Linked DNA regions of Sporomusa termitida. The protein of the gene in region 1 interacts with the protein of each later gene in a pairwise test. Links are inferred from orthologs where the notes say so. Each region holds a gene or a part of one and is shown on either strand. Other genes may lie near its edges. The genes, in order: serC and selB.

The links.
Region 2: the proteins of serC (region 1) and selB interact in binary tests that used the Escherichia coli proteins (3 or more experiments, as listed by UniProt). The link is inferred for Sporomusa termitida from one-to-one orthologs.

Annotation. Positions count from the first base shown.
Region 1 is NZ_CP036259.1:4,575,304-4,578,577, forward strand. Bases 293-3,243 are described here. They hold serC (3-phosphoserine/phosphohydroxythreonine transaminase), read right to left. Parts: upstream 2,342-3,243; coding sequence 1,244-2,341; downstream 293-1,243. Other genes in these bases: SPTER_RS21120 (tetratricopeptide repeat protein), read right to left, coding at 293-345; SPTER_RS21125 (histidine phosphatase family protein), read right to left, coding at 545-1,195; SPTER_RS21135 (CCA tRNA nucleotidyltransferase), read right to left, coding at 2,847-3,243. Also shown: more of SPTER_RS21120, read right to left, coding at 1-292; more of SPTER_RS21135, read right to left, coding at 3,244-3,274. UniProt on the Escherichia coli protein: Catalyzes the reversible conversion of 3-phosphohydroxypyruvate to phosphoserine and of 3-hydroxy-2-oxo-4-phosphonooxybutanoate to phosphohydroxythreonine. Is involved in both pyridoxine and serine biosynthesis.
Region 2 is NZ_CP036259.1:4,813,623-4,816,845, forward strand. What follows is about bases 278-3,177. They hold selB (selenocysteine-specific translation elongation factor), read right to left. Parts: upstream 2,718-3,177; coding sequence 837-2,717; downstream 278-836. Other genes in these bases: SPTER_RS22265 (class II glutamine amidotransferase domain-containing protein), read right to left, coding at 278-508; selA (L-seryl-tRNA(Sec) selenium transferase), read right to left, coding at 2,736-3,177. Also shown: more of SPTER_RS22265, read right to left, coding at 1-277; more of selA, read right to left, coding at 3,178-3,223. UniProt on the Escherichia coli protein: Translation factor necessary for the incorporation of selenocysteine into proteins. It probably replaces EF-Tu for the insertion of selenocysteine directed by the UGA codon. SelB binds GTP and GDP.

The DNA.
Region 1 (3,274 bases):
AACGGCATTTTTAATGTCGTCAAGCATTGCGTAAGCGCTGCCACGGTAAGAGTAGTAGGACGCTTTGGTATCATTAAGTTCAATTGCTTTGGTATAATCAGCAAGCGCCTGTTTAAAATCACTGGTGACAGCGGCTACAACACCACGCCAGAAAAAAGCATCGCTATGTTCCGGGTCCCCGGCAAGTTCTTGCGCACACTCTGCAAGCATAACTGCGGTTTGCCCCTGTTGGTAAAGCTCTTGCATCCGTGCGTTAAAATTACTTTCCTCGGCGCCGCCACAGCTTGTGCAACCACAATCGCAAGCAGCACAAGCGTCAACATTGCAACCTGTTTCTTTATCCATACTAACAGCTCCTTTTTGATGCACAAAATTGAATTACTATTAATTACTATATAATGTTCGCGTTTCCATTTGTTAACACCTGCTATTATTGTAAAAAATCGGGTCCATTCTCCTAATGTAAACAGAGCGGTTATTAAGTGGTAAGAAAAACCGGCCTCCTAAGCTGCGGTTATTGGCACCTAGAAGACCGATGATATTATTATAAGCCTTTTTGCTCAATTCCACTATATAAAAATCCCAGATGATTCGTTGAATTCAGGAGCACCAGCCGCCACTTTCCATCTTGATATTCAAACACATTAATACAGGTATTATCCTGTTTAATCTGCCAAAAGTGAGACAAATCAATGTCCAGTATATCACACAATACAGCCTTGTTAACCGCATCGTGAGCCACTACCAGCACAGTTTGTCCCTGATGCCGGGCGGCAAAATCCCTAAACGCGGCCATAGACCGGTCACGAACAGTCGTAATATCCTCCCCGCCCTGTCCCGGCATGGTAACACCTACTACCGAACTCTTCCACTGGGCTAATAGCTCCGGATACGTTTTGCCAACATCATCACTTAGAAGACCTTCCCATTCACCATGGTTAATCTCCAGCAACCGGCTGTCGGTATTGACGGCTAAGCCATGAGCAGCCACACACATCATGGCTGTATCCACAGCCCGGGACAGGGGGCTGGCATAACAGATATCGATGGGAATATCCTTAAGGGCCTGAGCTGCCAGCTGGCCCTGCTCCCGTCCGAAGGCGGTGAGCGGTGTGTCAATCTGGCCCTGATAGCGTCCTTCCTTATTCCAGGTTGTTTCGCCATGCCGGACTAATATAAATCGGGTAACTGCCATATTTTCCTCCTTAAACTCTATCTCTTAGATCATTTGCAGTGCTGCCTGCTATGCATATTCTTTGTAAAAAGACAGCATAAATTCACGCAATGCCTGACAGGATTCATAAGGAACGGCATTATAGGCGGATGCCCGGCAACCGCCCACAGAGCGATGCCCGGCTAAACCAACAAAACCATGCCCTTGGGCAGCCTCAAGAAACTTTTTTTCCAAAGCTTCACTGGCCAGCCGGAATGTGATGTTCATTAATGAGCGCGCAGCCGGCTGGGCGTGGCCAAGGTAAAAGCCGTTGCTCCCATCAATGACATCATAAATAAGTCCCGCTTTCTGCCGATTATGCTGATAGAGGGCCGCTGCCCCGCCCTGCTCTTTTACCCACTCCAGCATCAGCTTTACCATATAAATACTAAAAGTGGGCGGCGTATTATACAGCGAGTTATTTTTGCCATAGATTCCGTACCGCAGCATTGTCGGTATATTTTTATTGGCCTTTTCCAATAAATCGCGCCGGATGATAACCACCGTCACACCAGCCGGCCCAAGGTTCTTCTGGGCCCCGGCATAAATCAGGGAAAACTTGCTGACATCAAAGGGCTTGGACAGGATATCGCTTGACATATCGGCTATGAGCGGTACGGCCTCGGTATCAGGGAACTCCTGCCAGGCTGTACCAAAGATGGTATTGTTGGAAGTAATATGTAAATAGGCCGTTTCGACATTATATTGTATCTCGGCCAGGGCTGGTATCTGGCAGTAGTTGCCGGCTTTGGCGGAAGCAGCAACAAATACCTCACCAAGCCTTTGCGCTTCTGCATACGCTTTTTCAGACCAGACACCGGTCAGGACATAACCGGCTTTTGTTCCTGCGGTCAAGAAGTTAAGCGGTACCATGGCAAATTGGAGACTGGCACCGCCTTGCAGAAATAAAACCTCATACCCTGCCGGGATTGCCAGGAGTTCTTTTAATAGCTCAATTGCCCGGTTATGGACGGCCTCATACTCTTGGCTGCGGTGGCTCAGTTCCATAACCGACATGCCTGTACCATTAAAATCAAGTAGTTCTGCCTGTGCCTTTTGCAGGGCTGTAAGCGGCAGTGCTGCCGGCCCGGCATTAAAATTATATACCCGTTTATAGTTCTTTTCCATAAATCCACCTCATAAAAGTCTCGCCCCCCATGTGACTATGAAGCAAGCAAGACAGATATTTCTCAGACCGAATATGTTTTAGCCTAAAAACAAAAAATCCCTCATCCCATTACAGGGACGAGAGCTATTTCCCGCGTTGCCACCCAGATTGCCTTTCGGCCGACTTTTGCCGCTATACCGGGCGCACCCGTCAGATTTATCATCAGCCACTTCCAGGCGGAATTAACTGTTACTCACGCCAGCTCTCACCAACCGCCGGCTCTCTGAAGATTGTAAGCAATTAACTTCCTGTTCATCATGTTAAGCAATTTAACTTGTTTTCGATTATACAGGATACGCCGTCCGCAGTCAAGTGTATTCAAGCCAAAAACTTTTAAAAAATCCAGGCTGTTTTTTATCCTGTGGCTAACCTGCTCTAAGACTTCCGCTTCGGCAAAGGGGCGCCAAGAGCGGCTGAATCCCTGGCGAAGGGCAACTACTCTTCAAATGGGGTTAAGCCCTGAAGCTAAGGGTTCCTTATACGCCGAGCACGGGCATCAAGGGCAGCGACAAGCTCATTACGGGTATTACTTAGCTGCCCGGCCTGAATTCGTTCTAACAAATTCCGCTGAAAACAACCTACACCGGGGCCACCGCCAATGGCGGCAGCAATTTCCTGCCCACTCAGCCTAAGCTGGACAGGAAAAAACGGTACCTCCTGCACAAGCCGGCCGGCAAGTTTCCTGATATTTTCCAGGCCGTTTATGTCCGGCTGGGTATGGCCTGCCAACCGGTCAGCCTGATGCAGGCTGAATAGCTGTGCCAAGGCAACAGTAAATTGACTGTTGCTTTTAAAATCACCGGCTAAACGTTTAAGCCATTTTAAAACAGCCTTACGCTCTGCTACCGGTAAAACCAGATGCTGACGAACAAGCCACACTACTCTATCCATTA
Region 2 (3,223 bases), 240 kb from region 1 along the record:
TATTATCCCATAGTTTAAAATAGACAGCTATGTCGCGGGGATCACCAATCTCTTTCAGTGTCAAAACATCGGGCCAGAAAGAATACACATAGCCCTGATCTTCGTTCTCAAGTAACACTCGCAGAGCCAGCCGCGTGTCTAACAATAATTCTGCTTTGGCCTCCGGCGTGGCAGTACGGTAATATTCCGGATAATCATAGGCCCGGAATATATAATAGGGCATAGCTTTAATATCTAATCCGGGCTGACGGACACCACGGGGAATCCATTCATAAACAGGGGTAAAGTTGTTGGTTTCCATAAAGTGCTCTACCAGCGCGGCCCCTTTTTGGGTACAAGCCATGGATAATAATGGTTTATCTTTATAATTGGCGAAAACTCCTTCGAGGTCTTGCATGACCATGGCAAAACCGGAGTTATCGTGCCCCTCCTGCTGAGGCAGCATCAAATGCAGTGCCAGCGACGGATGAAATGCTACTTTGCTTTTTATAGCCCCTATTCTACACATTCTACTCTCCCACCCTCTTCAATCGGCTGCTGCTAACGCCCGTTTGAACATTCTAGTCAGCCTTATATTTAATAAGGAACAAAAAAAAGCCCAGCGCGAAGATACCCCTCCCTTGGGACCTTCCGCCGGGTCTTTTATACCCACGGTGTAGTGCGTGCCACGCTGCACCTGTGCCGCTTGGTCCAGACCGCTGTAGCAGCGCGGAACCCTAGACACACTCCCTTAAAACATATGTACATTCCAAAAATACCGAAATGTACACTATATGTTTTGAGTTTAATTATAGAAACGAATCGTTTTGCTGTCAATATGCAAATTTAAAGTAAGTTTATTCTGATAAATCCAGGATTTTACGGCTAGGATAGCGAACATCTCCAATCCTCACTGTATATTTATTCACATCAAGGTATTCCATTACCGGTACTGCGATCTTGCGTGAAGTGTTCAGTATATCCCGTAACTCTGACACTGTAAGTGTCTCATGGCCTTGAAAATGCTTGTGAATAAGCTGTACAATGTACTGAATTGTTTTGCGGTATACAAAAATATCATTAACCTTTATTAGCACGCCGGCCCGCGTAAGGATGTCATGAGCAGCCTTAGATTTATCGGCCGGCAATAATAATTTTTGCGCCAGCAAGGCCGGGCTAACGTTTTCCAAGCCAATATTTTCCAAAAAAACTGCCGCTTGGCCAACCAGTTCCTGTTTCCAGTCACCATGTTTGTCGGCATGGCTCTTTAACGCAAGATCGCCGCCGGTAATTGCCACCATGCCCTTGCGTAGCCATACTGCCAGTAATGTTTCAAAGCTTTTTTCAGCAAGCTGCAGCTTCTGCCGGATTATTTCTTTGGATAAGCCACTCCGCTCTGGCTGGGTTTTATGATACTCTTTCAGAATACCGGTAATAGCTCTGGTTTGTTGATCAAATATCTCTGCGGCAATATAGGTCCCGTCCAGACAATGTATTCTTGCCTGTGCAGTCAGCTTATCAATTATTTCATCCACAGTTTTGTCGGACAAATAGCCACTTTGTTGCCGGATTTCCGCCCTTGTCAGCAACAAGGGGCTTTCGGCCAGGCGGTAATAAACAGCTGCAGACAGATCGGCCGTACTCACCGCTGCCGCCAGGGCAGTTCGGCTGGCGGTTAAACGCCTTGTGGCCCGGCCTGGGGCTATTAAGGTAACCCCTCCCAGCAGATGCTGCGGCGAATATAGCCTGATAATACCCCGGTCACCACTGCCGGCGGCTAGCGGTTGTTCCAAAATTAGCCGCATCAGACGATGAGAGGCTCCTTTAAAAGCATAAATCCTGCCCAGAAATTCACCGGTTCCTAAATGCAACCTGACGCGCAGGCCACTCTCGACGGCCTGCAGCCAATCGGCAGCCACATCCCAGATCTGGCTGACTTCTCCCCGTTCAACCGCGCTGAGGATCATACCCCGGCTGATTTGCTCCAGTTCCGGCCCGGCTAGATTAACGGCTGCCCGCTGACCGGCCACAATCCCGTTAACCTTAGCGCCATGCCACTCCAGGCCGCGCACACGAATAAGCTGGCCTGACGGATACAATCTTAGGGTATCACCAACCTGAGCTTGTCCGCTTAATACCGAGCCGGTCACCACAAGGCCATGACCTTTAATGGAAAAGACCCGGTCAAGCCAAAGTCGGAAAGGCGCATTACAATCCCTGGCAGTCAACCGGCCTGCTATTTCGGCCAACTTCTCCCCAAGTTCCGCAATCCCTTCGCCAGTGAGCGCCGATACCCGGCAAAGGGGAGCATTCTTTAAAAAAGTTGGCTCTATAAACTCTCTTATATCACTCTCAATAAGCTCCAGCCATTCGTTATCTGCTTTATCTATTTTATTGACAACAATAATTCCCTGTTTGATTCCATATAATTCAAGCATGGCTAAATGTTCTCTGGTCTGGGGCATAACCCCCTCATCGGCCGCTATAACCAGCAGGACCAGATCAATACCGCCTGTTCCGGCCAGCATATTTTTTAGAAAACGTTCATGGCCGGGTACATCGACAATCCCCGCAACCAGCTCAGCGCGCAAAGGCAGGGCGGCGAACCCCAAATCAATGGAAATTCCCCGTAGCTTTTCCTCTTTCAGCCGGTCGGTATCAGTCCCAGTCAGTGCCCTGATCACAGCCGACTTGCCATGGTCAACATGGCCGGCAGTACCAATGATAACACACTTCAAGATGCTCTTTCCTCCTGACTAAGACATAGTCTTAAAAGCTGCAGCAATCTCCGGCAAGTCCCGCTCGGCTAAGCAGCGCACATCAAAAATAACCCTCTCGTCTTGTATCCGGACAACAATCGGCATCTCCCTTTGCCGCAGACGGCTCTCCAAACACCCGGCACTTATGCCCGGCAGGGTTACAGCCACACCATAGCCTGTCAGCACGGCTGCCGGCAAGGCCCCTCCTCCCACCGGCGAGTTTAATGCTACTACCTGGCAAGTAAGCAGCGGGTTCTGCTGAACAAGCAACCGATACAGACCTTCAGCCCGCTCCTTTAAAGCCCGGGGGGTTATCGTCAGCATTGCCAGCACCGGAATATCCTGCCAGGGATCGCCGGCCATATAGTCCTGCAGAGTGCCTTCAAGGGCGGCTAATGACAGCTTATCAATACGGACGGCCCGCAGCAGCGGATGTGTCTTCATTAGGTGGATATACTCTGCCTTCCCGGCAATAATGCCCCCCT